3 regions of the Pseudalkalibacillus sp. A8 genome follow, and region 1 is predicted to be linked to each of the others. Evidence: a T-box and tRNA genes for the amino acid it is inferred to sense, from the RefSeq annotation. Region 1 holds a T-box; the other regions hold tRNA genes.
The links. A T-box is a leader RNA that pairs with one kind of tRNA and senses whether it is charged. The one in region 1 lies ahead of ACJROX_RS20715 (valine--tRNA ligase), so its partner is inferred to be a tRNA-Val.
Positions count from the first base shown of each region.

Region 2: it has a tRNA-Val gene. The T-box ahead of ACJROX_RS20715 (valine--tRNA ligase) is inferred to sense a tRNA for this amino acid. The anticodon was not compared.
Region 3: it has a tRNA-Val gene. The T-box ahead of ACJROX_RS20715 (valine--tRNA ligase) is inferred to sense a tRNA for this amino acid. The anticodon was not compared.

Region 1 is NZ_CP174509.1:4,019,031-4,029,224, forward strand. It holds gene ACJROX_RS20690 (type IV pilin protein) at 143-307, opposite strand; gene ACJROX_RS20695 (type II secretion system F family protein) at 323-619, opposite strand; gene ACJROX_RS20700 (hypothetical protein) at 852-1,382, opposite strand; gene ACJROX_RS20705 (sensor domain-containing diguanylate cyclase) at 1,443-3,140, opposite strand; gene ACJROX_RS20710 (bifunctional folylpolyglutamate synthase/dihydrofolate synthase) at 3,253-4,551, opposite strand; gene ACJROX_RS20715 (valine--tRNA ligase) at 4,613-7,261, opposite strand; T-box leader at 7,381-7,608, opposite strand; gene ACJROX_RS20720 (hypothetical protein) at 7,767-7,964, shown strand; gene ACJROX_RS20725 (spore coat protein YsxE) at 8,146-9,147, opposite strand; gene ACJROX_RS20730 (hypothetical protein) at 9,144-10,055, opposite strand; gene spoVID (stage VI sporulation protein D) at 10,068-10,194, opposite strand, start outside.
Region 2 is NZ_CP174509.1:186,414-196,607, reverse strand. It holds gene ACJROX_RS01110 (anti-sigma factor) at 1-622, opposite strand, end outside; gene sigW (RNA polymerase sigma factor SigW) at 637-1,206, opposite strand; gene ACJROX_RS01100 (Spo0E family sporulation regulatory protein-aspartic acid phosphatase) at 1,386-1,562, shown strand; gene rocF (arginase) at 1,656-2,555, opposite strand; tRNA gene ACJROX_RS01090 (tRNA-Ala) at 2,792-2,867, opposite strand; tRNA gene ACJROX_RS01085 (tRNA-Gly) at 2,870-2,943, opposite strand; tRNA gene ACJROX_RS01080 (tRNA-Lys) at 2,980-3,055, opposite strand; tRNA gene ACJROX_RS01075 (tRNA-Tyr) at 3,210-3,294, opposite strand; tRNA gene ACJROX_RS01070 (tRNA-Thr) at 3,334-3,409, opposite strand; tRNA gene ACJROX_RS01065 (tRNA-Val) at 3,414-3,489, opposite strand; tRNA gene ACJROX_RS01060 (tRNA-Glu) at 3,497-3,571, opposite strand; tRNA gene ACJROX_RS01055 (tRNA-Thr) at 3,587-3,662, opposite strand; tRNA gene ACJROX_RS01050 (tRNA-Asn) at 3,666-3,740, opposite strand; rRNA gene rrf (5S ribosomal RNA) at 3,771-3,886, opposite strand; rRNA gene ACJROX_RS01040 (23S ribosomal RNA) at 4,034-6,968, opposite strand; rRNA gene ACJROX_RS01035 (16S ribosomal RNA) at 7,141-8,691, opposite strand; gene ACJROX_RS01030 (hypothetical protein) at 8,939-9,163, opposite strand; gene pdaB (polysaccharide deacetylase family sporulation protein PdaB) at 9,362-10,126, shown strand; gene ACJROX_RS01020 (KinB-signaling pathway activation protein) at 10,145-10,194, opposite strand, start outside.
Region 3 is NZ_CP174509.1:114,022-124,215, forward strand. It holds gene lysS (lysine--tRNA ligase) at 1-329, shown strand, start outside; rRNA gene ACJROX_RS00570 (16S ribosomal RNA) at 702-2,252, shown strand; tRNA gene ACJROX_RS00575 (tRNA-Ile) at 2,327-2,403, shown strand; tRNA gene ACJROX_RS00580 (tRNA-Ala) at 2,428-2,503, shown strand; rRNA gene ACJROX_RS00585 (23S ribosomal RNA) at 2,670-5,604, shown strand; rRNA gene rrf (5S ribosomal RNA) at 5,681-5,796, shown strand; tRNA gene ACJROX_RS00595 (tRNA-Val) at 5,806-5,881, shown strand; tRNA gene ACJROX_RS00600 (tRNA-Thr) at 5,886-5,961, shown strand; tRNA gene ACJROX_RS00605 (tRNA-Lys) at 5,969-6,044, shown strand; tRNA gene ACJROX_RS00610 (tRNA-Leu) at 6,067-6,152, shown strand; tRNA gene ACJROX_RS00615 (tRNA-Gly) at 6,156-6,230, shown strand; tRNA gene ACJROX_RS00620 (tRNA-Leu) at 6,235-6,323, shown strand; tRNA gene ACJROX_RS00625 (tRNA-Arg) at 6,354-6,430, shown strand; tRNA gene ACJROX_RS00630 (tRNA-Pro) at 6,436-6,512, shown strand; tRNA gene ACJROX_RS00635 (tRNA-Ala) at 6,526-6,601, shown strand; rRNA gene ACJROX_RS00640 (16S ribosomal RNA) at 6,771-8,321, shown strand; rRNA gene ACJROX_RS00645 (23S ribosomal RNA) at 8,494-10,194, shown strand, end outside.

The DNA.
Region 1 (10,194 bases):
ATAAAACTATTACCCTTATACTTCTTATCTTTTCCTGGCTCTTTTGGTACTGCTTTTAAATAGCCATTTGATACTAACTGATTTAGTTTTATCTCCCCATTGCTGGGAGCGCCTTCAGATAACACCATTAATCTAGTTGATTCTATAATTTGCTGAGCTTTGCAACGTGAGCATCTTGTTTTGTATTTTCAATCAGCTTCCCGATCGATGGTACTGCGATCGCAGCATTGATCCCCAGGATGCCGATGGTTGCTAGTAATTCGACTAGCGTAAATCCTCTCTCTGACTTTACCATACTTTCTTTCATTTCATGTCTCTCCCCTTAAAAATTGATATTATCGTACAGATCAAACATCGGTAACACGACTGACAACACAATGACACCAACAACGACGGACAGGATCAAAATTAATATTGGCTCGAGTAACGTTCGAAGACGATCCGTGATATGTTCAACCTCTGCTTCATAGAAACTAGCAATCTTATGCAGCATTTCATCGAGGTTACCCGTTTGTTCTCCGATAGAAATCATATGTAGGACTAAAGGCGGGAATACCCAGCTGTTCTGTATTAGAACCGTCATCGACTTTCCTTCTTCTACAGCATCGATCCGATGCATCCACTATTTTTTATAGACTGTGTTGTTAAGGACATTCTTGGTGATGGACATGGATTGCAGGATGGGGACTGAACTGGTGAATAAGGAACTGAGTGTTCTAGCGTACTCGATAATTAACGTTTTTTGTTAAATCGAGCCTATTATTGGTACTTTCATGTCCAATACCGTTGCTGGTGCAATGTCCGTTCTCACCGCTGTTTCCGTTATCACCATCAGCCATATTATATGTATGTCAGAAATCTTGGAATAACATCCACAGTGTCTCTCCATCCCTTTTTTCAATCAGTACTTCGCCATTCGCGACGGTTTCTTCTGATGTCATCTTATGTTCATAAAAGTAGGGTTCATTGGAGTTTTTCTTTTGGTCTTGATTAAGATCGCCTGCAATCGCTTTAATGACGACCGTATATCCCCCCGTATGATTTTCCAATTGTTCACGAGTCAATTGATTTCCTTCGCTATCTTCTACGTATTGATACAGATCCAGCTTGTTGTCACTAACGTCCATAGTTAATGGGTTATCAAGCGTGTATCGATTCTTAGTGAGATACTCCACTTTTGATAAGTTATCCTGTCGCTTGAAAGTTTCCATGGCACTCACTGATAAATTGACTGCTTGCTTCTGATGGAGGATACGGTTCTCATTCAGAAATAACTTGTTGTACCAACTATAACCGGCAGGAACTAGAATTCCTAGAACCATGATCACCATCAGTACAATTACAAGCGTACTTCCATTATTAGATTTCAAAATCCGATACATATGACCACCCTTAACATCCAAAGCTATGAAAAAAGCATCCGTTTGTTCGAATGCTTTTTCCTATCCGATATAGCTTGCGACTTTATTTCTTCCTTGTTGCTTTGCCCCTGTATACATCGCTCTGTCAGCATTTCTGATCAATGTTAATGGATCTTCCCCTTGTAAAGGAGCAGTCGATACACCAATGCTGACCGTTAGACGGATCCGTTTATTACGCAGGTCTCCAAGGTCATTTTTAATGGTGAAAGGTGTTGTTGAAATGTCTTCCCTGATGGCCTCGGCCAAGTCCAGGCTCTCTGCATGATCCATATTAGGCAGGACGATGACAAATTCCTCTCCTCCATACCTGGCAACAGTACCGTGTTTACCTATGATTTCAACAAGCCTGTCCGCCACCTTGCATAACACGATGTTTCCTGACTGGTGGCCATACGTATCATTGACACGTTTGAAATGATCGATATCCAGCAATATGAGTGAAAAGGGTTTATGTGACTTTTCATAATTCAAGTACATTTTAGATAGAATGTCTTCAAAATATCGGTAATTGTATATATTTGTCAGGTGACACCGCTCACTTTTATTTTTTGTTGCTTCATAATTCTTTGCCTTGTCGATCGCGACTGCAAGATAGTTTGATAATATTTCAAGTATCATAGCATGAGCTTTGTCATAAGCCTTCTTTTGATTCGAAGCAAACGTGATGACACCTACGACCTTATGATTACGGATCATCGGTACGGACAACACTGATTGAGAAGTTATGGGAAGGAACCCTTTTGAATATTTCCGCCATTGATGACGCGCAGTAAACCGTAGACTGTGACCGCTCTCCCGTACCTTCCCGCTTATTCCCTCACCTTTGAACAAGTAAGGAAGATTTAGATTTTGTGCTTTCTTCGACTCATACTTACGAATGACCCTAAGCTGTGTAGTATCCTTGATACCCAAAATGTAAGCATAATCCACTTTCAACATTCTTGTAATCCGATTCAAATAGATATCCAGTATTTCATCCACTTGTAAACTTTCCGTCAATTCTTGACCGATTTTACTTGTAAACTTCAACAGATGATTGATTTTTTGGCTAGAATGATACATATTCATGAATAGTGATATAATGACAAATGGGATACCGACGAATAGAATTGCAGTTGTACCAAGCTGTGAATAAAGAATATAGAAGGTGATCCCTACAGGAAGGATGAAAGATTCCATGAACATTTCCCAGAGGAAATCTTTATCAAACAATGAACTCGATTCTTTGTATATGTATCTTCGTAATAAATAAAGAATGATATGATTAGTAAGGATGGCAGTAAGTGAGTAACCGATAACCGGCAAAATTTTGGGATACTCGTTCATACCCAGTCCGCCGACCTCTCCACCAAGCAAGTAATAAACCAATGCAGCAGACGCAGAGACCATCATGAACATGATGGAACTTGTTCCAATCCGATAAAGAGGATATTTAAGTCGGATCATCGAAGCAACAATCGTAACCTGTACGAGGACTAATTCAACTAATAATCCGAAATGCAGGAATACGGCGAGGGAAATTCCTTGTATCAAGGATATGTTTGTCCCCTTCACATGGATCTGGAACAAAGCGACGACGACCATCATGATCAACATGCCGATGATATCTAACCAATAACCTTCCAACGAAGGTACCGAGAAGGAAAAGAATGACCAAAGTACAATGACCCACGCTAACGTACAGACTATAATGAGAACTTGTTTTGCACCTTTCGCCATGCTTATCCCCCCTTCGCCTTAATCCCATACATCCCACTTGAGTCTAACGTACTATTTAACCTTAATCATATTTTATCAAAAGTTCTCTGGAAATGTAATTAAAATATTCTATTTATTTCATATTTTTCAAAATTTCCCTTGCCATTGATATGAAATACAAGGAACCGGTTATGATCAGGACGTCCTTCCTTTCCATTCGGTCCATTTCTTTCCACAATGCGGTTTCAAAATCTTCCTCTAGGTCTTTCGAATCATAAAGGCATTTATCATATAAAGTTGATGCAGAACTTGCGCGCGGAAAGTCGAACGAGGTAAACATGATGTGATCGATACAATCGTAAAGTTCTGAGAGCATCTCATTGACCGGTTTGTCTGATAATGCACTGAAGATGATTCTTTTTCTACGTTCAGGGTAATGGCTGATCAAGGTTTGCCTCAAACTTGCAATCCCTTCTTTATTGTGAGCGCCATCCAATATGATCAATGGACAATCATACACCTTTTCGAATCGACCTGGCCATTCGGCTTGAAGCAAACCCTCATAAATATGTTTGTGGTGGATTTCAAAGTTTGACTGTTCTTTCAGTACCTCGATCATGGCGATCGCCATTGCTGCATTTTTAACTTGATGGAAGCCGTTCATTTTGATGTGGAGATCTTCATAGGTCCGATTTTGGGTCAAAAGCGTAAACGATTCCCCCTCTTCCAACACCTCATGTCCTTTTATGAAATAATCCTTATTTAGCATGGTGACAGGGATATCTTTCTCCTTCGCCTTTTCTTCAACGACTTGAATTACTTCCGTTTGATCGACACCTGTCACTAAAGGGGCGCCCTTTTTGATGATGCCGCTTTTCTCGTACGCGATTTCTGTTAATGTATTTCCTAAAATCGCTGTGTGGTCATACCCTACATTTGTGATTCCTGTTAGAATCGGTTGGATCACATTTGTCGAGTCTAACCTGCCTCCAAGTCCTGTTTCGAATAGGATGATATCCGCTTTCCGATACCTAGCGAAATAAACGATCGAGAGGATGGTGACTACTTCGAATTCCGTTGGTGTCCCTAAATCAGTAGCAGCTAGCTTTTCCGCTACCGGCCTGACTTCATTGGAAACCATAACAAGTTCTTCATCTGTCATCGGTTCACCGTTATAAGAAATCCGTTCATTGAATCGCTCGATATAAGGGGAGGTGAACGTGCCCACTATATATCCAGACTCTTGTAATATACATCTCAGGTAGGTAAGGGTAGATCCTTTTCCATTGGTCCCTGCAAGATGGATGGACGTCAGTTCTTTTTCCGGATGGCCAAGTTCTTTCAGCATCCATTCCATTCTCAACAGCCCCGGTTTCATACCGAATGCCAGGAGTTCATGAATCCAATGCAATGTCTCTTCATATGTTTTCATTTCCGTTTCTCCTTGTAACTATGAAGAAGACGAATCAATATGATCCGCCTCCCTCACTCGATTAGTTCTTCAATTCTTTGATCCGTTCTTCAACCTTTTGTCGATTATCGAGATACGTTTTTTCTTTTTGCCGTTCTTCTTCAACGACTTTTTCAGGTGCTTTTTTGATGAATCCTTCATTACTCAATTTTTTCTGTACACGCTGAACTTCTGAATCCCATTTCTTATATTCATTTTCCAACCGCTTGATTTCTTCTTCAATATCGATCAATCCTTCTAGCGGCAAGAAGATTTCTACGCCACTTACGATAGAGGTCATAGCCTTTTCTGGAGCCTCAAGTCCAAGTCCCATAGTCAATGGCTCTGGGTTACAGAAACGATCCAGATATAAACGATTTTTCTCAAGCTGATTGAGAACTTCCTCGTTATGGGGCTTCAGCTGGATTTCGATCGGTTTGCTTGGTGGTACGTTCATTTCTGAACGCGTATTACGAACCGAACGGATGATTTCAGTAAGAATCTTCATTTCTTTCGCTGATTCTTCAAAGTGAAGATCTTCACGTATTTCCGGCCAAGATGCGACTGTAATTGAATCGCCCTTATGCGGAATATGCTGCCATATTTCTTCTGTGATGAATGGCATGAATGGGTGAAGCAAACGCAAAGTCTGATCGAGGACATAAGCAAGAACAGATCTGGTCGTTTTCTTTCTTCCTTCATCTTCACCATACAGCGGAAGCTTTGCCATTTCGATATACCAATCACAGAAATCATCCCAGATGAAGTTGTACAGTACTCTGCCAACTTCTCCGAACTCGTACGCATCAATCAATTGCGTAACGGAGTCGATGGTTTCATTCAGACGGGTCAGGATCCATTCATCAGCAAGTGATTTTTCGCCACTCAAATCAATTTCATCCGCTGTCATCCCGTCCATGTTCATCAATGCAAATCGGGAGGCGTTCCAAATCTTGTTCCCGAAATTCCAAGTCGACTCAACCTTCTCCCAGTAAAATCGAAGATCATTTCCTGGTGAACTTCCTGTAGAAAGGAAGAAACGTAATGAGTCAGCACCATATTTATCAATGACATCCATCGGATCAACACCGTTACCGAGTGATTTACTCATCTTGCGTCCTTCAGAATCCCGGACCAATCCGTGGATCAAAACATCTTTAAATGGACGCTCTCCAGTGAATTCAAGACCTTGGAAAATCATGCGCGCAACCCAGAAGAAGATGATATCGTAACCTGTCACTAATACATCTGTTGAATAATAACGTTTGAAATCAGCAGCGTTTTCATCCGGCCAACCCATCGTCGAAAATGGCCAAAGGGCTGAACTGAACCATGTATCAAGTACATCTTCATCTTGATCCCAGTTTTCCAGATCATCAGGTGCTGTACAACCAACGTAAATTTCACCAGTTTCCTTATGGTACCAGGCTGGAATTCGATGTCCCCACCATAATTGACGACTGATACACCAATCACGGATATTTTCAATCCAATGCATATAGGTCTTTTCAAAGCGATTCGGAACGAAATGAACCTTGTTTTCTTCCTTCTGAAGCTGGATTGCTTGATCAGCTAATGGTTGCATTTTTACAAACCATTGTGTTGATAGATAAGGTTCTACAACAGCTCCACTTCTCTCCGAATGTCCTACGGAATGCATGTGCTCTTCAATTTTGAACAGGACTCCTTGATCTTGAAGGTCCTTGACGATCTGCTTTCGACATTCAAAGCGATCCAACCCTTGATAAGGTCCTGCTTCTTCATTCATCGTGCCCCCTTCATCCATGACAAGGATTCTTTGAAGGTTATGTCGGTTTCCGATTTCGAAGTCGTTCGGGTCATGGGCTGGCGTAATTTTGACAGCCCCAGAACCGAATTCCATATCAACATAATCATCCGCTACAATCTCGATTTCACGGTTCGTAATCGGAAGTTTGACCTTTTTACCGATCAAGTCCTTGTATCGTCCATCATTAGGATGGACAGCTACAGCGGTATCTCCAAGCATCGTTTCTGGACGGGTAGTCGCTACCTCAATATGCCCGCTCCCATCCGCTAGTGGGTATTTCATGTGGTAAAGAGCGCCTTGTACGTCCTTGTAAATAACCTCGATGTCTGATAAAGCTGTCTTTGTTTTAGGATCCCAGTTGATGATGTACTCGCCACGGTAAATAAGATCCTTTTCGTACAGAGAAACGAAAACCTCTTTAACCGCGTCCGATAATCCTTCATCAAGCGTGAAACGTTCGCGGGAATAATCGAGGGACAGCCCTAATTTCGACCATTGCATACGGATGAAATCAGCATATTCATGCTTCCATTCCCAAGATACTTCCATGAATTTTTCACGCCCGAGTTCGTATCTGGAAGTGCCTTCTTCCTTCAGTTTTCCTTCTACCTTCGCCTGCGTTGCGATCCCGGCATGATCCATCCCAGGCAACCATAATGCATCGTAGCCCTGCATACGCTTGGTACGGATCATGATATCTTGTAGTGTCGTATCCCAGGCATGCCCTAGGTGTAGTTTACCTGTTACGTTCGGGGGTGGAATTACAATGGTGTACGGCTTCTTGTCCTCACCGCCCTTAGCTTCGAAAAACTTTCCATCCAACCAATACTGATACCATTTTTCTTCAGTCCTTTGTGGATCATATTTGGTCGGCATCGATATTTCTTGTTCTTGCTTAGCCATTTCTTACTCCTCCTTAAAACGTTTTATACATTGCTCCGTTAATAACTTTTTTTGGATAGATTTGTTTATGGACAACTAATTTATCAGTGATATAAAATAAAAAAACCTCTTTCGCATCCTCAAAGGACGAAAGAAGTTCGCGGTACCACCTTTGTTTGCAGCACAAATCACATCAGGCTGCACACCTCAAATCGATAACGGTTTCAAATCCGACTCCTCTTACTTGAATTGGTTCAGAGAAGTTGCTCAAGGGCGACGTTCGACTGCTACCTCCTGAGAAATCTTTCAGCTGATGATTTCCCTCTCTTTAGGTTTCACAATTTACTCTTCCCTATCGAAGCTTATTATTCATATAGGACCTATTAGTAGTATATAGTTTACCTTTTGAATTGTCTTATCGTCAATAGGCTTTCCACAAATTTTCTGTTTTAAACGAAAATGGGTACGGAAAATGGGTACGTGTCATACCATATAGTATACCACTAACAGAGAAAGGAGCACTCTCATGAGGAAACGTCGCGGATTTAACAAATATCGTTTTCAATATCATCTACGACAGTTCCGGAGCATTTGTGAACAATTTGTCTTTCCATTATTGATTTTTCAGGCGATCCGGACCCTCTTATTTCCTTCTGCATTCGATATCATCCTTGTGGTTATCCTTCTAGCGCTCCATTTGGCGATTTATTATGAATTCTGGTGATAGGCACTTAATTTGTCCATAGCGGAATTCCTTTTATTAAACATGTTCTCGGATTTATGGACAAAAAACCGATTTTACATTTTTTTGATGTTATGAACATCTTTTTTTTCAACATTCGGCACGTTCCGACAAACTTATTTATCTTTATAGACACCAAAAAACCCTGCTATAAGCAGAGTTATTAATTTGGTATCGTATGAAGAAATTGATCGGTAAAACGATCGAGTGACTTCATCACATTTAGTTTCCGATCCAATTTGCGGACAAGTTCAAGCTGGGAGATGTCAGAAGAACCTTGGTACATCTGGATTGTCGAGAATACTGGTTCAGGGAACTTCAAATAACTTGCAAGTAAGATCTTTTCTTCCGGCAGCAGGGGGAGATGGGATTCATAACGCCCCAGCCACTCCAATGCCATATGCTCACTCCATTCAGGGTACTGTGCTGCGGTCCTGAAAAAATACGCCAAGTCCCTAACCGGAGTATCCAATATCGCCCGCTCAAAATTTATGAGGCTTCCCTCGCCAAGTTGGTCCTGGACGACATGCCCTCGGAACGGACGGCCATGGCATAAGACGCTTCGATAGCGTTTATGCTCTTCACAGCCTTTATACCATTCTGAGACCTTTTGTTTCGCCTCTTCGGCAATCCGCATCATTTTATGGAACTGAGAAAGATATCGAAGTTCAAACGGAGAAATATACGTTTGCCGCTCGGCTAGTTCCGTGAACCTCTCCATTTCAAGCTGCCGTTGTTCAAAACGTTTTGCTAGTCCGTTGAATGAATCCTTGATCACTTCTTCAGAAAATGACTGTGCTTTTACCGTATTGGCATGTAGTTTTCCGAGCTCATCAATAATGAAATCCTCATACGGGAAGTTCGACCGTGAGTCATTTTCATACCACTTGGTCACATAAAAATAGCGGTTCTTCGCAATTACATATGGGTCACCATATTTGGTCATGGTCAATGGGACGACATGGTCGTATCCAATCTCATTAAGACGATCCATACAATGCAAAAACCAATCCATTTGCTCTTTGTTCATTGCCGTTTCTTTGAGAGCGAAAGTCCCCCGTTTTGTCGTGATACGCTGAACTCGACCATAAGACTCGATCTTTTCAGGGAACAGATCATAATAATATAGGATGATGCCGTCTACTGACATTGATGCCGCCTTCATCGTACCACCTTCTTTGCCCTGTGTTCTATCCAGCGACAAACTTCTTCAACGAGGGTCCGATTCGATTCCCATTCCCTTTCAAACTGATCCAAAATTTCACTAGCAGATTGACCATCTGTGGATTCGAGCCGTTGCACACACCTCTGGACTTCTCGCGGTGCAATTAGATCAGCAGCCAACAATTGGTCATAGCCGCCTTCAAGAGGGAAGTGATCATGAATGGCATCCAATAATTTATACATAGATTGTGTATCAGTGGCTAATCGCCAATCTGAAAGAAAATCGCATAGACCGTGCATGCTGCGTTCAGGAGGTTCATTACCACCTTGCCAAAACAACCTTCCATGGACACGCTTCCCCTGATAAGTCAGGATAGAAGGCTCCAAGGATGGGATTTTCAAATGTCTATATCGATTTCTGATCGTTTCAACGGTCCTGAGTCGTCTCTTCGCCTCAGGTAAGCTTCGGTTAAGGATCGGCATGTTCAGGTCTGAGCGATCCAGACCATATTGCTGCACCATTTGCTCCCTTGTTTCAGAAAAATCCTCGTTTTCATACACGGGGTGTTCAATACCCTGGGCCAATAATTTCCCAAGTAACATGCCCCATGTTTGTTCATGGTTATGCTTCGGATAAGGTTCATACCGCTCATCATGGAGGGTCAGGAATTGGTCTTCAAAAGGGAGGAACCAGTTCGCATCCAATGTCCGTATCATACGGTCTGTCAACACTGTATTGCTCTCCAGTCGCTCCCTCCAATTAAAATGCCAGGTCATTGTCCTCTCATCTGTCCAAACACGAACTCTTTTCGTACCAGCATCAGTTTCAAGAACTTCATTCTTATGTTTCCAATGTAATGGCTTTAATGGGTAGTGTTTTTCGATGAGCTCCAATATATCCATGCTCATAACGACACCATCCTATCGTGCGGAGACTGGTATATATAAAATTTGTCCTTCTTCAATCTCTTCGGTCTCTAGACGATTGACCCGCATAAGTTGACTTGCCGGGACATCATATCTTCCAGCGATTGAATCCAATGAATCT
Region 2 (10,194 bases), 2.2 Mb from region 1:
TGAACCATTCCTTTACTGTGCTGGCTCCATCTTTCAAACGGTACCAGACCCATTCCGTAATCTTATGGATCTCTTCACTATCTCCTGCAATATGCCCTGCTGAAGCAAGGTAATGGCTTCCATTGATGACTGTAACGTTACCTTCTACTTTCCCTGCAATTTCTACATCACCATTCCTTACTACCAAATCACCTTTTACAATCTCGCCTTCAGGTACAATGACCTTTCCATTTTCCTGGTCTATTTTAACTTGTGCTCCGTTTGCTGACACGGAAATCGGATTACCCTTATTACTTCCCCATTCACTATAAATAGTGCTCGACATCAACAAAAGAAAGAGAATCGCAGCTGTCAAGAGTGGATGATGGTGGAACCACCTTCTCATTTTTGAGGAGGCTTTTTCCCTAGGTAATTGGTCCATAACTTTTGAAGTAAAACCATTTGGTGCTTTTAGAGGGTGATGGCCATGCAGTAATTGATCGACATTTTTGAGCTCTTCAAATTTTTCCTTGCATTCAGAACATGATTTTGTATGTTGAAGCAATTCTATTTTTTCAAGAGGCTCGATTTCTTCATCGACCCATTTATGCATATAGGATGAATATTTACCATCGCATTTCATTTCTACTTATCCTCCTAACAATCCAGATCTTTCAACCGTTTACGAAGTGCTTCCCGACCACGATGGATACGAGTTTTTACTGTTGAAACTGGAATCTGCAATATTTCACTGATCTCTTTTAAAGACAGTTCCTCCAAATATTTCAGTGCAATAGCTGAGCGGTATTTCGGAGGCAAATGCAGGATCTCCTTCTGTATACGGTCTTGAAGTTCAAAGGTTTCAATTTTTTCTTCTGGCAATTGTTCTGCGACTGCTATTTGAGAATAGAGGGTTAGGCCTTCACCCCCGGCTAGTTCTGCATCCAGGTAATAATCCGGCTTCTTCTTACGTATACGATCAATCGTCAAATTGGTTGCAATTCGATACAACCAAGTAGAAAATTTATGTGCCTCATTAAATCGTTCAATATGTATATAAGCCCGTACAAATGCTTCCTGAGCTATATCCTCTGCTTCATGCACATTCCCTAACATCCGGTAGACGATATGGTATACTTTATCTTTATAAATTTCTACAAGTTCTTCAAAGGCTTTTTGATCCCCTTTTTTTACAGAGCGGACCAAACGCTTAACCGTTATATCCATTTAGGAACCCCACCCCCGATACTCCATTGTTTGAATATACTACTTATGGAGTAGATTCTTCTTTTTTTATTCTAACATGAGACAACTTCCAAGTGATGAATATTTTTGTTAATATAGGTTTATTTTCTTATTTATCGGGTATTATGTTTAACAACTATAGGCGAAAGCAGGTGGGCGGCATGTCAGCTGAAGAACGCTTTCTATTGAATGAAATTGAGAATTCGAGAAAGAAAATGTTAATCCTGGCGAAAGAAAAGCCTTTGTTTTCTACGGAGGTTGTAGAGATCAGCCAATATCTTGACTATCTACTTAATCGTTACGATACAATTAAGACTGAAATTATAGATGCTTCATGAACAAACAGCAGCTCTCACCTAGAGAGCTGGTTAATTCTATTTACGATAAAAAGCCTTATCGACATTTAAATTCGATAAGGCTTTGAATGTTATTTATATTAACTTTTCACCTAAAAGGGAACCGACCAATGCAACGGCCACAGTGGCTGTTTTGTTCTTTTCATCAAGAATCGGATTGACTTCCACAAATTCAGCCGAGGTAAGGATTTTCGCCTCTTCAAGCATCTCCATCGCCAAATGGCTTTCACGATAGCTGATCCCGCCTAGGACCGGAGTACCTACACCGGGTGCCTCTGCCGGATCCAATCCATCAAGGTCCAAGCTTAAGTGTACACCATCTGTTTCGTTCGAGACGTATTCGATCGCTTCTTGCATAACCTTTGTCATACCCATTCTATCGATTTCGTGCATCGTATAAACTTTGATTCCTTTTTCTCGGATCAATTCACGCTCCCCTTCATCCAGCGAGCGTGCGCCGATAATGACGATATTCTCAGGTTTGACCTTCGGGCTGTATCCCCCGATTTCTTGCAGTCTTTCATGTCCGATACCAAGACTTACAGCGAGAGGCATACCATGAATATTTCCACTTGGTGAAGTTTCTCCTGTATTTAAATCGCCATGGGCATCATACCAGATGACGCCTAAATTCTTATAATGCTTCGACACACCTGCAAGCGTCCCGATCGCAATGCTATGGTCACCGCCAAGCACTAATGGGAAACGGTTATCTTCGATGATTTTATTGACACCTTCCGCCAAAAGGTTGTTCGCTTCAATAACCCCATCTAAATTTTTAAGGTTAGTTTCTTTACTTGCGACTTTTTCCCTTTGAGGGATTTGGACATCGCCATGATCCTCCACATCGTAGCCAAGGTTTTCAAGTCTTTCGATAAGACCAGCATATCTCATTGCACTAGGTCCCATATCAACGCCACGGCGCATTTGGCCAAGGTCCATCGGGACACCTAAAATTCCAATATTCTTGTTCATGATTTTTTTCCTCCTCATTCGACAATCTATTCTCTATTGTAGGGCTTCATCATGCTGTGGTTCAACTGGACAAAATCCTGTATACTTATGCGGTTTAACAGGGGTTTAACTGATGTTTATGGATAAATATAAAGCGCTTACACGAATTGGGTTTTGGTTTTGTTCCAGCTCATTGTTTTTAATATGTAAAAAAACTCTCCAAACCATTCGGTTCAGAGAGTTTATTATGTATGATTTGGTGGAGCCTAGCGGGATCGAACCGCTGACCTCCTGCGTGCAAGGCAGGCGCTCTCCCAGCTGAGCTAAGGCCCCGATGGAGCGGGTGATGAGAATCGAACTCACGACCAGAGCTTGGAAGGCTCTTGTTTTACCACTAAACTACACCCGCATGATTAAAATTATTGTTGGTTAATCAGAATCGAGATGGTGAGCCATGAAGGACTCGAACCTTCGACCCTCTGATTAAAAGTCAGATGCTCTACCGACTGAGCTAATGGCTCAAGTTATAATGAAGCTTACTCACCTTATGTCCCTTCCTCTAAGTGACAGATCTTGCGAAGAAATCTGCATCAGGACAATTCATAGTTTACCCATAAGCTGTTTCGTTCATAGCTAATGGCTCGCGAAGGATAATCAACTTTGGTTTTTTTAAAATGGTGGAGGGGGACGGATTCGAACCGCCGAACCCGGAGGGAGCGGATTTACAGTCCGCCGCGTTTAGCCACTTCGCTACCCCTCCAATAAAAAAAGACTATAAAGTCTGATTTTCAAATGAAACTGGTGCTGGCCAGAGGACTTGAACCCCCAACCTACTGATTACAAGTCAGTTGCTCTACCAATTGAGCTAGGCCAGCATAATGGTGGAGGATGACGGGATCGAACCGCCGACCCCCTGCTTGTAAGGCAGGTGCTCTCCCAGCTGAGCTAATCCTCCATATGAATGGTGACCCCTACGGGATTCGAACCCGTGTTACCGCCGTGAAAGGGCGGTGTCTTAACCACTTGACCAAGGGGCCGATATGAACTTTTCATGGAGCTTCCAAGCGGGCTCGAACCGCTGACCTCTTCCTTACCATGGAAGTGCTCTACCTGCTGAGCTATGGAAGCAAATGGCTCCACAGGCAGGACTCGAACCTGCGACCGATCGGTTAACAGCCGATAGCTCTACCACTGAGCTACTGTGGAATAATTCATTGAGATGAAAAAAGTTTTTTGGCCCGGCGACGTCCTACTCTCACAGGGGGAAGCCCCCAATTACCATTGGCGCTGAAGAGCTTAACTTCCGTGTTCGGCATGGGAACGGGTGTGACCTCTTCGCCATCGTCACCAGACCAACTTTCAATTGATCCACAATCATCCTTAGTAAGGACAAGATATATATTACTAAAATATAAAAGTTTTTTCAAGGGCTTTTTCTAAAAAAATGTTCCCTCAAAACTAGATAACGGTTCTTGAAAACATTGTCGATGTTAAGTGAAGTGGTTAAGTCCTCGATCGATTAGTATCTGTCAGCTCCACGTGTCGCCACGCTTCCACACCAGACCTATCAACCTCATCATCTCTGAGGGATCTTACTCGCTTGACGCGATGGGAAATCTCATCTTGAGGGGGGCTTCATGCTTAGATGCTTTCAGCACTTATCCCGTCCACACGTAGCTACCCAGCTATGCTCCTGGCGGAACAACTGGTACACCAGCGGTGTGTCCATCCCGGTCCTCTCGTACTAAGGACAGCTCCTCTCAAATTTCCTGCGCCCGCGACGGATAGGGACCGAACTGTCTCACGACGTTCTGAACCCAGCTCGCGTACCGCTTTAATGGGCGAACAGCCCAACCCTTGGGACCTACTTCAGCCCCAGGATGCGATGAGCCGACATCGAGGTGCCAAACCTCCCCGTCGATGTGGACTCTTGGGGGAGATAAGCCTGTTATCCCCAGGGTAGCTTTTATCCGTTGAGCGATGGCCCTTCCATGCGGAACCACCGGATCACTAAGCCCGACTTTCGTCCCTGCTCGACTTGTAGGTCTCGCAGTCAAGCTCCCTTGTGCCTTTACACTCTGCGAATGATTTCCAACCATTCTGAGGGAACCTTTGGGCGCCTCCGTTACACTTTAGGAGGCGACCGCCCCAGTCAAACTGCCCACCTGACACTGTCTCCGGACCGGATCACGGTCCTGGGTTAGAATTTCAATACCGTCAGGGTAGTATCCCACCGACGCCTCCACCGAACCTGGCGGTCCGGCTTCTCTGGCTCCTACCTATCCTGTACAAACGATACCAAAATCCAATATCAGGCTACAGTAAAGCTCCATGGGGTCTTTCCGTCCTGTCGCGGGTAACCTGCATCTTCACAGGTACTATAATTTCACCGGGTCTCTCGTTGAGACAGTATCCAAGTCGTTGCACCTTTCGTGCGGGTCGGAACTTACCCGACAAGGAATTTCGCTACCTTAGGACCGTTATAGTTACGGCCGCCGTTTACTGGGGCTTCGATTCAGAGCTTCTCCTAATGGATAACCCCTCCTCTTAACCTTCCAGCACCGGGCAGGTGTCAGCCCCTATACTTCGCCTTACGGCTTCGCAGAGACCTGTGTTTTTGCTAAACAGTCGCTTGGATCTTTTCACTGCGGCTCTCTCGGGCTTGCACCCTATCAGAGCACCCCTTCTCCCGAAGTTACGGGGTCATTTTGCCGAGTTCCTTAACGAGAGTTCTCCCGAGCATCTTAGGATTCTCTCCTCGCCTACCTGTGTCGGTTTACGGTACGGGCACCTCTTTCCTCGCTAGAGGCTTTTCTTGGCAGTGTAGGATCAGGGACTTCGGTACTCTAGTTCCCTCGCCATCACAGCTCCGCCGTATGGTGGACGGATTTGCCTATCCACCGGCCTGACTGCTTGGACGCGCATATCCATCAGCGCGCTCTCCCTACCTTCCTGCGTCCCCCCGTTGCTCAAACGGAAAGGAGGTGGTACAGGAATATCAACCTGTTGGCCATCGCCTACGCCTTTCGGCCTCGGCTTAGGTCCCGACTAACCCTGAGCGGACGAGCCTTCCTCAGGAAACCTTGGGCTTTCGATGGAGAAGATTCTCACTTCTCTTTTCGCTACTCATACCGGCATTCTCACTTCAAAGCGCTCCACGAGTCCTTCCGGTCTCGCTTCTCAGCCCTTCGAACGCTCCCCTACCACTGTACCGTTAGGTACAATCCATAGCTTCGGTGATACGTTTAGCCCCGGTACATTTTCGGCGCAGAGTCACTCGACCAGTGAGCTATTACGCACTCTTTAAATGGTGGCTGCTTCTAAGCCAACATCCTGGTTGTCTGGGCAACTCCACATCCTTTTCCACTTAACGTATACTTGGGGACCTTAGCTGATGGTCTGGGCTGTTTCCCTCTCGACTACGGATCTTATCACTCGCAGTCTGACTCCCGTGGACAAGTTCCTGGCATTCGGAGTTTGACTGAATTCGGTAATCCTGTGGGGACCCCTAGTCCAATCAGTGCTCTACCTCCAGAACTCTCACCACGAGGCTAGCCCTAAAGCTATTTCGGGGAGAACCAGCTATCTCCGAGTTCGATTGGCATTTCACCCCTACCCACACCTCATCCCCGCACTTTTCAACGTGCGTGGGTTCGGGCCTCCATTCAGTGTTACCTGAACTTCACCCTGGACATGGGTAGATCACTCGGTTTCGGGTCTACGACAACGTACTCATGCGCCCTGTTCAGACTCGCTTTCGCTGCGGCTCCGTCTCTGCGACTTAACCTTGCACGTTATCGTAACTCGCCGGTTCATTCTACAAAAGGCACGCCGTCACCCGTTAATGGGCTCCGACTACTTGTAGGCACACGGTTTCAGGATCTCTTTCACTCCCCTTCCGGGGTGCTTTTCACCTTTCCCTCACGGTACTGGTTCACTATCGGTCACTAGGGAGTATTTAGCCTTGGGAGATGGTCCTCCCAGCTTCCGACGGGGTTTCACGTGTCCCGCCGTACTCAGGATCCACTCTGGAGGGAACGACGTTTTGGCTACAGGGCTGTTACCTCCTCTGGCGGGCCTTTCCAGACCGCTTCGCCTACGCCGTTCCTTTCTTACTCCGTATAGAGTGTCCTACAACCCCAAGAGGCAAGCCTCTTGGTTTGGGCTGTTTCCGTTTCGCTCGCCGCTACTCAGGAAATCGCGATTGCTTTCTCTTCCTCTGGGTACTAAGATGTTTCAGTTCCCCAGGTCTGCCTTCTCATACCCTATGAATTCAGGTATGGATCCTACCCCATTACGGGCAGTGGGTTCCCCCATTCGGAAATCCCCGGATCAAAGCTTACTTACAGCTCCCCGAGGCATATCGGTGTTCGTCCCGTCCTTCTTCGGCTCCTAGTGCCAAGGCATCCACCGTGCGCCCTTCATAACTTAACCACGTTATGAATGAACTTACACTTCTTACTTGTCATTAAATGACGTTTTCGATGTCTTGTTTTCAAGAATTTCATTATCTAGTTTTCAAGGAACAATGTATTGAAAGAGAATGAGCTCTTTCAAAACTAAACAAAAGCCAAAGCGTGTTCCATGTCCATAAAGGACTCCTTAGAAAGGAGGTGATCCAGCCGCACCTTCCGATACGGCTACCTTGTTACGACTTCACCCCAATCATCTGTCCCACCTTCGGCGGCTGGTTCCAAAAGGTTACCTCACCGACTTCGGGTGTTACAAACTCTCGTGGTGTGACGGGCGGTGTGTACAAGGCCCGGGAACGTATTCACCGCGGCATGCTGATCCGCGATTACTAGCAATTCCGGCTTCATGCAGGCGAGTTGCAGCCTGCAATCCGAACTGAGAATGGCTTTATGGGATTCGCTCAACCTCGCGGTTTTGCTGCCCTTTGTACCATCCATTGTAGCACGTGTGTAGCCCAGGTCATAAGGGGCATGATGATTTGACGTCGTCCCCACCTTCCTCCGGTTTGTCACCGGCAGTCACCTTAGAGTGCCCAACTGAATGCTGGCAACTAAGATCAAGGGTTGCGCTCGTTGCGGGACTTAACCCAACATCTCACGACACGAGCTGACGACAACCATGCACCACCTGTCACTTCGTCCCCCGAAGGGGAACCTTCCATCTCTGGAAGTAGCGAAGGATGTCAAGACCTGGTAAGGTTCTTCGCGTTGCTTCGAATTAAACCACATGCTCCACTGCTTGTGCGGGCCCCCGTCAATTCCTTTGAGTTTCAACCTTGCGGTCGTACTCCCCAGGCGGAGTGCTTAATGTGTTAACGTCAGCACTGAGGGTGGAACCCCCCAACACCTAGCACTCATCGTTTACGGCGTGGACTACCAGGGTATCTAATCCTGTTTGCTCCCCACGCTTTCGCGCCTCAGCGTCAGTTACTGGCCAGAGAGCCGCCTTCGCCACTGGTGTTCCTCCATATATCTACGCATTTCACCGCTACACATGGAATTCCACTCTCCTCTCCAGTACTCAAGTCCCCCAGTTTCCAATGACCCTCCACGGTTGAGCCGTGGGCTTTCACATCAGACTTAAGAGACCGCCTGCGCGCGCTTTACGCCCAATAATTCCGGACAACGCTTGCCACCTACGTATTACCGCGGCTGCTGGCACGTAGTTAGCCGTGGCTTTCTGGTTAGGTACCGTCAAGGTACCGCCCTGTTCGAACGGTACTTGTTCTTCCCTAACAACAGAGCTTTACGACCCGAAGGCCTTCCTCACTCACGCGGCGTTGCTCGGTCAGACTTTCGTCCATTGCCGAAGATTCCCTACTGCTGCCTCCCGTAGGAGTCTGGGCCGTGTCTCAGTCCCAGTGTGGCCGATCACCCTCTCAGGTCGGCTACGCATCGTCGCCTTGGTGAGCCCTTACCTCACCAACTAGCTAATGCGCCGCGGGCCCATCTGTAAGTGATAGCCGAAGCCATCTTTTAATCCTCCTCTATGCAGAGGAGAATGTTATCCGGTATTAGCCCCGGTTTCCCGGAGTTATCCCAGTCTTACAGGCAGGTTGCCCACGTGTTACTCACCCGTCCGCCGCTGACCTCTGAGGAGCAAGCTCCTCGTTGGTCCGCTCGACTTGCATGTATTAGGCACGCCGCCAGCGTTCGTCCTGAGCCAGGATCAAACTCTCCAATAAAGTGTTTGATTGCTCATTAAATGTAAATCGAAATTGATTCAGGGTTCTTATAAAAGACCCGTTTCACGCTTGGCTTTTGTTCAGTTTTCAAAGAACTGTTTTTGTCCGCCCCGTTTTGAGGCGACTCAATTAATATAACCTCCACAAAAACTTATGTCAACAACTTTTTTGAAATAATCTTTAATCTGTTTTTGCGGCAACAGAAAATACTTTATCAGAATCGTACATAACTGTCAATAAGAATTTTTCACTTTTGATTTGAGATTTTATGACGCATGTATTTCACACAGTCTGCCGGGTTTGAAAAACGTTGGAAGATCTTGAAGACCAGTTGATACCTTTCTTCCATCGCACGTTTAATGATCCCTTCTACTCGATGATCGTCCATATCATGCAATAGTTCTTCAAGTTCCTTTTTTAGAAGGTATTCCATTTCTTTCACTTCTTTATCATTGAGTACAAATCCGAGCATGGTATCCATCCTTCGTTTTTTCTATCATTATCCCTTGATTTTCCATTTTCTATTCTTGATGTAGAACTGAGCGATCAATAACATAGTTTAACTGCAATTAATTTCATTTACACAGGACTCAATAGACAAGTCAGGTCTATCTTGTCCTTTCACACATATATATGTACTGAGTGTGTAATTGGATGGGAGGTAAACGACGTGAATTTCTTTTGGGTTGTTAACGGTAAAAGGTTCAAGCAATATTTGATCATAATCATCGCTTCTTTTTTTGCAGCATTGATTGCATTTATAGAAGCACAGGATCTGGAAGTTTTCAAAACAAAAGATGGAGATCCACGGGCAATTTATAAAGGAGAGGAAAAGGGAAAAAGAATCGCTCTCACTTTTGACGTCAGCTGGGGTGAGAAACGGATTCATGAAATTCTTAATCTTTTAGAGAGAGAGAAAATTGACGATACGACATTCTTCCTATCGGGCGAATGGGCTGAAAGACATCCTGATATCGTGGAAAAAATTACGAAGAACGGGCATGAAATCGGAAGTCTTGGTTATCGGTATAAAAGCTACACTGACCTTGAGAACGACCAGATCAAACGGGATATGGCGAAAGCCCAGCAAATCATCAATGAAGTTTCAGGACAAAAGCCCGTTTTATTGCGTCCGCCAAATGGGCATTTCAATAAAGAAGTATTAGATATTGCGGAGAGATTGAATCAGACCATCATTCAATGGAGCATCAACACCCATGATTGGAAAAACCCAGGTGCGGAACGAATCGCCGAAACCGTCTTATCCCAGGCGAAGGGCGGCGATATTGTTCTTCTCCATGCATCTGACTCAGTAAAACAAACGAAGGAAGCTCTAGAAAAAATCATTTCTGAATTGAAGAAGGATGGCTACACGTTCGCTTCAGTCGGTGAGTTGATTGCCAATACAGATAGTAAAACGAAGGAAATCAAATAAAGAAGTTGAGCTCTATGCTCAACTTCTTTTTATAAGGCGATGTAAAATTAAAATCTGCCATGTGTTGC
Region 3 (10,194 bases), 2.1 Mb from region 1:
CGATTTCTCCATTGGCGAAGAAAAATGCTGACGACCCACGATTTACGGACCGCTTCGAACTCTTCATTGTGGGGCGTGAACATGCTAATGCCTTTACCGAGCTCAATGATCCAATCGATCAACGCGAGCGTTTTGAAGGTCAGTTAAAAGAACGTGAAGAAGGAAACGATGAAGCGCATATGATGGATGAAGATTTCATCGAGGCGCTTGAATATGGTCTTCCGCCTACAGGTGGACTTGGAATCGGAATCGACCGTGTCGTAATGCTGTTGACCAACTCTCCATCGATCCGGGACGTTCTGCTTTTCCCACAAATGAGAAATAAATAGAATTGCTTATTATAAACAGGGCTGATCCTGAAGGTTGGATCGCGCCCTGTTTTTTGTTAGTCAATTGAGTGGAATTAAATTCATAAAACTATTTTTGAAAAATGTATTGATTGAAACTTAAAAAGATGGTATATTATTTTTCGTCGTTGGAAAAACTGTTTTCGCGACAACACACGATAAAATTCTTTGTTGACATCGACAAAGTGATGTGGTACATTAATAAAGTCGCCAATAAGCGACAAACACAAAAATGGTTGGACAAAAACAAACCATTCAGCTCTTTGAAAACTGAACAAAAGCCAAGCGTGAAACGGGTCTTTTATAAGAACCCTGAATCAATTTCGATTTACATTTAATGAGCAATCAAACACTTTATTGGAGAGTTTGATCCTGGCTCAGGACGAACGCTGGCGGCGTGCCTAATACATGCAAGTCGAGCGGACCAACGAGGAGCTTGCTCCTCAGAGGTCAGCGGCGGACGGGTGAGTAACACGTGGGCAACCTGCCTGTAAGACTGGGATAACTCCGGGAAACCGGGGCTAATACCGGATAACATTCTCCTCTGCATAGAGGAGGATTAAAAGATGGCTTCGGCTATCACTTACAGATGGGCCCGCGGCGCATTAGCTAGTTGGTGAGGTAAGGGCTCACCAAGGCGACGATGCGTAGCCGACCTGAGAGGGTGATCGGCCACACTGGGACTGAGACACGGCCCAGACTCCTACGGGAGGCAGCAGTAGGGAATCTTCGGCAATGGACGAAAGTCTGACCGAGCAACGCCGCGTGAGTGAGGAAGGCCTTCGGGTCGTAAAGCTCTGTTGTTAGGGAAGAACAAGTACCGTTCGAACAGGGCGGTACCTTGACGGTACCTAACCAGAAAGCCACGGCTAACTACGTGCCAGCAGCCGCGGTAATACGTAGGTGGCAAGCGTTGTCCGGAATTATTGGGCGTAAAGCGCGCGCAGGCGGTCTCTTAAGTCTGATGTGAAAGCCCACGGCTCAACCGTGGAGGGTCATTGGAAACTGGGGGACTTGAGTACTGGAGAGGAGAGTGGAATTCCATGTGTAGCGGTGAAATGCGTAGATATATGGAGGAACACCAGTGGCGAAGGCGGCTCTCTGGCCAGTAACTGACGCTGAGGCGCGAAAGCGTGGGGAGCAAACAGGATTAGATACCCTGGTAGTCCACGCCGTAAACGATGAGTGCTAGGTGTTGGGGGGTTCCACCCTCAGTGCTGACGTTAACACATTAAGCACTCCGCCTGGGGAGTACGACCGCAAGGTTGAAACTCAAAGGAATTGACGGGGGCCCGCACAAGCAGTGGAGCATGTGGTTTAATTCGAAGCAACGCGAAGAACCTTACCAGGTCTTGACATCCTTCGCTACTTCCAGAGATGGAAGGTTCCCCTTCGGGGGACGAAGTGACAGGTGGTGCATGGTTGTCGTCAGCTCGTGTCGTGAGATGTTGGGTTAAGTCCCGCAACGAGCGCAACCCTTGATCTTAGTTGCCAGCATTCAGTTGGGCACTCTAAGGTGACTGCCGGTGACAAACCGGAGGAAGGTGGGGACGACGTCAAATCATCATGCCCCTTATGACCTGGGCTACACACGTGCTACAATGGATGGTACAAAGGGCAGCAAAACCGCGAGGTTGAGCGAATCCCATAAAGCCATTCTCAGTTCGGATTGCAGGCTGCAACTCGCCTGCATGAAGCCGGAATTGCTAGTAATCGCGGATCAGCATGCCGCGGTGAATACGTTCCCGGGCCTTGTACACACCGCCCGTCACACCACGAGAGTTTGTAACACCCGAAGTCGGTGAGGTAACCTTTTGGAACCAGCCGCCGAAGGTGGGACAGATGATTGGGGTGAAGTCGTAACAAGGTAGCCGTATCGGAAGGTGCGGCTGGATCACCTCCTTTCTAAGGAGTCCTTTATGGACATGGAACACGCTTTGGCTTTTGTTTAGTTTTGAAAGAGTATGTAAAGGTTGTTTGGGCCTATAGCTCAGCTGGTTAGAGCGCACGCCTGATAAGCGTGAGGTCGGTGGTTCGAGTCCACTTAGGCCCACCATTTTAAAAATCATATCTTTCATTTGGGGCCTTAGCTCAGCTGGGAGAGCGCCTGCCTTGCACGCAGGAGGTCAGCGGTTCGATCCCGCTAGGCTCCACCAAAAAAACTATTGACTTTACTGTCAATAGGATGATATAATATATTCTTGTCGCTTAAAGAAAAGCGGCGAATCTGTTCCTTGAAAACTAGATAATGAAATTCTTGAAAACAAGACATCGAAAACGTCATTTAATGACAAGTAAGAAGTGTAAGTTCATTCATAACGTGGTTAAGTTATGAAGGGCGCACGGTGGATGCCTTGGCACTAGGAGCCGAAGAAGGACGGGACGAACACCGATATGCCTCGGGGAGCTGTAAGTAAGCTTTGATCCGGGGATTTCCGAATGGGGGAACCCACTGCCCGTAATGGGGTAGGATCCATACCTGAATTCATAGGGTATGAGAAGGCAGACCTGGGGAACTGAAACATCTTAGTACCCAGAGGAAGAGAAAGCAATCGCGATTTCCTGAGTAGCGGCGAGCGAAACGGAAACAGCCCAAACCAAGAGGCTTGCCTCTTGGGGTTGTAGGACACTCTATACGGAGTAAGAAAGGAACGGCGTAGGCGAAGCGGTCTGGAAAGGCCCGCCAGAGGAGGTAACAGCCCTGTAGCCAAAACGTCGTTCCCTCCAGAGTGGATCCTGAGTACGGCGGGACACGTGAAACCCCGTCGGAAGCTGGGAGGACCATCTCCCAAGGCTAAATACTCCCTAGTGACCGATAGTGAACCAGTACCGTGAGGGAAAGGTGAAAAGCACCCCGGAAGGGGAGTGAAAGAGATCCTGAAACCGTGTGCCTACAAGTAGTCGGAGCCCATTAACGGGTGACGGCGTGCCTTTTGTAGAATGAACCGGCGAGTTACGATAACGTGCAAGGTTAAGTCGCAGAGACGGAGCCGCAGCGAAAGCGAGTCTGAACAGGGCGCATGAGTACGTTGTCGTAGACCCGAAACCGAGTGATCTACCCATGTCCAGGGTGAAGTTCAGGTAACACTGAATGGAGGCCCGAACCCACGCACGTTGAAAAGTGCGGGGATGAGGTGTGGGTAGGGGTGAAATGCCAATCGAACTCGGAGATAGCTGGTTCTCCCCGAAATAGCTTTAGGGCTAGCCTCGTGGTGAGAGTTCTGGAGGTAGAGCACTGATTGGACTAGGGGTCCCCACAGGATTACCGAATTCAGTCAAACTCCGAATGCCAGGAACTTGTCCACGGGAGTCAGACTGCGAGTGATAAGATCCGTAGTCGAGAGGGAAACAGCCCAGACCATCAGCTAAGGTCCCCAAGTATACGTTAAGTGGAAAAGGATGTGGAGTTGCCCAGACAACCAGGATGTTGGCTTAGAAGCAGCCACCATTTAAAGAGTGCGTAATAGCTCACTGGTCGAGTGACTCTGCGCCGAAAATGTACCGGGGCTAAACGTATCACCGAAGCTATGGATTGTACCTAACGGTACAGTGGTAGGGGAGCGTTCGAAGGGCTGAGAAGCGAGACCGGAAGGACTCGTGGAGCGCTTTGAAGTGAGAATGCCGGTATGAGTAGCGAAAAGAGAAGTGAGAATCTTCTCCATCGAAAGCCCAAGGTTTCCTGAGGAAGGCTCGTCCGCTCAGGGTTAGTCGGGACCTAAGCCGAGGCCGAAAGGCGTAGGCGATGGCCAACAGGTTGATATTCCTGTACCACCTCCTTTCCGTTTGAGCAACGGGGGGACGCAGGAAGGTAGGGAGAGCGCGCTGATGGATATGCGCGTCCAAGCAGTCAGGCCGGTGGATAGGCAAATCCGTCCACCATACGGCGGAGCTGTGATGGCGAGGGAACTAGAGTACCGAAGTCCCTGATCCTACACTGCCAAGAAAAGCCTCTAGCGAGGAAAGAGGTGCCCGTACCGTAAACCGACACAGGTAGGCGAGGAGAGAATCCTAAGATGCTCGGGAGAACTCTCGTTAAGGAACTCGGCAAAATGACCCCGTAACTTCGGGAGAAGGGGTGCTCTGATAGGGTGCAAGCCCGAGAGAGCCGCAGTGAAAAGATCCAAGCGACTGTTTAGCAAAAACACAGGTCTCTGCGAAGCCGTAAGGCGAAGTATAGGGGCTGACACCTGCCCGGTGCTGGAAGGTTAAGAGGAGGGGTTATCCATTAGGAGAAGCTCTGAATCGAAGCCCCAGTAAACGGCGGCCGTAACTATAACGGTCCTAAGGTAGCGAAATTCCTTGTCGGGTAAGTTCCGACCCGCACGAAAGGTGCAACGACTTGGATACTGTCTCAACGAGAGACCCGGTGAAATTATAGTACCTGTGAAGATGCAGGTTACCCGCGACAGGACGGAAAGACCCCATGGAGCTTTACTGTAGCCTGATATTGGATTTTGGTATCGTTTGTACAGGATAGGTAGGAGCCAGAGAAGCCGGACCGCCAGGTTCGGTGGAGGCGTCGGTGGGATACTACCCTGACGGTATTGAAATTCTAACCCAGGACCGTGATCCGGTCCGGAGACAGTGTCAGGTGGGCAGTTTGACTGGGGCGGTCGCCTCCTAAAGTGTAACGGAGGCGCCCAAAGGTTCCCTCAGAATGGTTGGAAATCATTCGCAGAGTGTAAAGGCACAAGGGAGCTTGACTGCGAGACCTACAAGTCGAGCAGGGACGAAAGTCGGGCTTAGTGATCCGGTGGTTCCGCATGGAAGGGCCATCGCTCAACGGATAAAAGCTACCCTGGGGATAACAGGCTTATCTCCCCCAAGAGTCCACATCGACGGGGAGGTTTGGCACCTCGATGTCGGCTCATCGCATCCTGGGGCTGAAGTAGGTCCCAAGGGTTGGGCTGTTCGCCCATTAAAGCGGTACGCGAGCTGGGTTCAGAACGTCGTGAGACAGTTCGGTCCCTATCCGTCGCGGGCGCAGGAAATTTGAGAGGAGCTGTCCTTAGTACGAGAGGACCGGGATGGACACACCGCTGGTGTACCAGTTGTTCCGCCAGGAGCATAGCTGGGTAGCTACGTGTGGACGGGATAAGTGCTGAAAGCATCTAAGCATGAAGCCCCCCTCAAGATGAGATTTCCCATCGCGTTAAGCGAGTAAGATCCCTCAGAGATGATGAGGTTGATAGGTCTGGTGTGGAAGCGTGGCGACACGTGGAGCTGACAGATACTAATCGATCGAGGACTTAACCACTTTACTTAACATCGACGATGTTTTCAAGAACCGTTATCTAGTTTTGAGGGAACAGTATCCCTTGAATTTCATACAGTCTGGTGACGATGGCGAAGAGGTCACACCCGTTCCCATGCCGAACACGGAAGTTAAGCTCTTCAGCGCCAATGGTAATTGGGGGCTTCCCCCTGTGAGAGTAGGACGTCGCCGGGCTTATATATTGGAGGATTAGCTCAGCTGGGAGAGCACCTGCCTTACAAGCAGGGGGTCGGCGGTTCGATCCCGTCATCCTCCACCATTATGCTGGCCTAGCTCAATTGGTAGAGCAACTGACTTGTAATCAGTAGGTTGGGGGTTCAAGTCCTCTGGCCAGCACCACTTTTACGAGCCATTAGCTCAGTCGGTAGAGCATCTGACTTTTAATCAGAGGGTCGAAGGTTCGAGTCCTTCATGGCTCACCATTTTAGATAACGATATAGTATTGCGGGTGTGGCGGAATTGGCAGACGCGCTAGACTTAGGATCTAGTGTCCTTGCGACGTGGGGGTTCAAGTCCCTCCACCCGCACCACATGCGGAAGTAGTTCAGTGGTAGAACACCACCTTGCCAAGGTGGGGGTCGCGGGTTCGAATCCCGTCTTCCGCTCCATTATGCCGGGGTGGTGGAATTGGCAGACACACAGGACTTAAAATCCTGCGGTAGGTGACTACCGTGCCGGTTCAAGTCCGGCCCTCGGCACCATTTTCGAAACAGCAAAACCTATAATAAAGTGCGCCCGTAGCTCAATTGGATAGAGCGTCTGACTACGGATCAGAAGGTTAGGGGTTCGACTCCTCTCGGGCGCGCCATATAACGGGAAGTGGCTCAGCTTGGTAGAGCACCTGGTTTGGGACCAGGGGGTCGCAGGTTCAAATCCTGTCTTCCCGACCATTTGATTAATTAAGGGGCCTTAGCTCAGCTGGGAGAGCGCCTGCCTTGCACGCAGGAGGTCAGCGGTTCGATCCCGCTAGGCTCCACCAAAAAAACTATTGACAATCAGTCGATGGGATGCTATAATTTATTATTGTCGCCTAAGAAAAAAGCGGCACAAAAAGCTCTTTGAAAACTGAACAAAAGCCAAGCGTGAAACGGGTCTTTTATAAGAACCCTGAATCAATTTCGATTTCATTTAATGAGCAATCAAACACTTTATTGGAGAGTTTGATCCTGGCTCAGGACGAACGCTGGCGGCGTGCCTAATACATGCAAGTCGAGCGGACCAACGAGGAGCTTGCTCCTCAGAGGTCAGCGGCGGACGGGTGAGTAACACGTGGGCAACCTGCCTGTAAGACTGGGATAACTCCGGGAAACCGGGGCTAATACCGGATAACATTCTCCTCTGCATAGAGGAGGATTAAAAGATGGCTTCGGCTATCACTTACAGATGGGCCCGCGGCGCATTAGCTAGTTGGTGAGGTAAGGGCTCACCAAGGCGACGATGCGTAGCCGACCTGAGAGGGTGATCGGCCACACTGGGACTGAGACACGGCCCAGACTCCTACGGGAGGCAGCAGTAGGGAATCTTCGGCAATGGACGAAAGTCTGACCGAGCAACGCCGCGTGAGTGAGGAAGGCCTTCGGGTCGTAAAGCTCTGTTGTTAGGGAAGAACAAGTACCGTTCGAACAGGGCGGTACCTTGACGGTACCTAACCAGAAAGCCACGGCTAACTACGTGCCAGCAGCCGCGGTAATACGTAGGTGGCAAGCGTTGTCCGGAATTATTGGGCGTAAAGCGCGCGCAGGCGGTCTCTTAAGTCTGATGTGAAAGCCCACGGCTCAACCGTGGAGGGTCATTGGAAACTGGGGGACTTGAGTACTGGAGAGGAGAGTGGAATTCCATGTGTAGCGGTGAAATGCGTAGATATATGGAGGAACACCAGTGGCGAAGGCGGCTCTCTGGCCAGTAACTGACGCTGAGGCGCGAAAGCGTGGGGAGCAAACAGGATTAGATACCCTGGTAGTCCACGCCGTAAACGATGAGTGCTAGGTGTTGGGGGGTTCCACCCTCAGTGCTGACGTTAACACATTAAGCACTCCGCCTGGGGAGTACGACCGCAAGGTTGAAACTCAAAGGAATTGACGGGGGCCCGCACAAGCAGTGGAGCATGTGGTTTAATTCGAAGCAACGCGAAGAACCTTACCAGGTCTTGACATCCTTCGCTACTTCCAGAGATGGAAGGTTCCCCTTCGGGGGACGAAGTGACAGGTGGTGCATGGTTGTCGTCAGCTCGTGTCGTGAGATGTTGGGTTAAGTCCCGCAACGAGCGCAACCCTTGATCTTAGTTGCCAGCATTCAGTTGGGCACTCTAAGGTGACTGCCGGTGACAAACCGGAGGAAGGTGGGGACGACGTCAAATCATCATGCCCCTTATGACCTGGGCTACACACGTGCTACAATGGATGGTACAAAGGGCAGCAAAACCGCGAGGTTGAGCGAATCCCATAAAGCCATTCTCAGTTCGGATTGCAGGCTGCAACTCGCCTGCATGAAGCCGGAATTGCTAGTAATCGCGGATCAGCATGCCGCGGTGAATACGTTCCCGGGCCTTGTACACACCGCCCGTCACACCACGAGAGTTTGTAACACCCGAAGTCGGTGAGGTAACCTTTTGGAACCAGCCGCCGAAGGTGGGACAGATGATTGGGGTGAAGTCGTAACAAGGTAGCCGTATCGGAAGGTGCGGCTGGATCACCTCCTTTCTAAGGAGTCCTTTATGGACATGGAACACGCTTTGGCTTTTGTTTAGTTTTGAAAGAGCTCATTCTCTTTCAGAACATTGTTCCTTGAAAACTAGATAATGAAATTCTTGAAAACAAGACATCGAAAACGTCATTTAATGACAAGTAAGAAGTGTAAGTTCATTCATAACGTGGTTAAGTTATGAAGGGCGCACGGTGGATGCCTTGGCACTAGGAGCCGAAGAAGGACGGGACGAACACCGATATGCCTCGGGGAGCTGTAAGTAAGCTTTGATCCGGGGATTTCCGAATGGGGGAACCCACTGCCCGTAATGGGGTAGGATCCATACCTGAATTCATAGGGTATGAGAAGGCAGACCTGGGGAACTGAAACATCTTAGTACCCAGAGGAAGAGAAAGCAATCGCGATTTCCTGAGTAGCGGCGAGCGAAACGGAAACAGCCCAAACCAAGAGGCTTGCCTCTTGGGGTTGTAGGACACTCTATACGGAGTAAGAAAGGAACGGCGTAGGCGAAGCGGTCTGGAAAGGCCCGCCAGAGGAGGTAACAGCCCTGTAGCCAAAACGTCGTTCCCTCCAGAGTGGATCCTGAGTACGGCGGGACACGTGAAACCCCGTCGGAAGCTGGGAGGACCATCTCCCAAGGCTAAATACTCCCTAGTGACCGATAGTGAACCAGTACCGTGAGGGAAAGGTGAAAAGCACCCCGGAAGGGGAGTGAAAGAGATCCTGAAACCGTGTGCCTACAAGTAGTCGGAGCCCATTAACGGGTGACGGCGTGCCTTTTGTAGAATGAACCGGCGAGTTACGATAACGTGCAAGGTTAAGTCGCAGAGACGGAGCCGCAGCGAAAGCGAGTCTGAACAGGGCGCATGAGTACGTTGTCGTAGACCCGAAACCGAGTGATCTACCCATGTCCAGGGTGAAGTTCAGGTAACACTGAATGGAGGCCCGAACCCACGCACGTTGAAAAGTGCGGGGATGAGGTGTGGGTAGGGGTGAAATGCCAATCGAACTCGGAGATAGCTGGTTCTCCCCGAAATAGCTTTAGGGCTAGCCTCGTGGTGAGAGTTCTGGAGGTAGAGCACTGATTGGACTAGGGGTCCCCACAGGATTACCGAATTCAGTCAAACTCCGAATGCCAGGAACTTGTCCACGGGAGTCAGACTGCGAGTGATAAGATCCGTAGTCGAGAGGGAAACAGCCCAGACCATCAGCTAAGGTCCCCAAGTATACGTTAAGTGGAAAAGGATGTGGAGTTGCCCAGACAACCAGGATGTTGGCTTAGAAGCAGCCACCATTTAAAGAGTGCGTAATAGCTCACTGGTCGAGTGACTCTGCGCCGAAAATGTACCGGGGCTAAACGTATCACCGAAGCTATGGATTGTACCTAACGGTACAGTGGTAGGGGAGCGTTCGAAGGGCTGAGAAGCGAGACCGGAAGGACTCGTGGAGCGCTTTGAAGTGAGAATGCCGGTATGAGTAGCGAAAAGAGAAGTGAGAATCTTCTCCATCGAAAGCCCAAGGTTTCCTGAGGAAGGCTCGTCCGCTCAGGGTTAGTCGGGACCTAAGCCGAGGCCGAAAGGCGTAGGCGATGGCCAACAGGTTGATATTCCTGTACCACCTCCTTTCCGTTTGAGCAACGGGGGGACGCAGGAAGGTAGGGAGAGCGCGCTGATGGATATGCGCGTCCAAGCAGTCAGGCCGGTGGATAGGCAAATCCGTCCACCATACGGCGGAGCTGTGATGGCGAGGGAACTAGAGTACCGAAGTCCCTGATCCTACACTGCCAAGAAAAGCCTCTAGCGAGGAAAGAGGTGCCCGTACCGTAAACCGACACAGGTAGGCGAGGAGAGAATCCTAAGATGCTCGGGA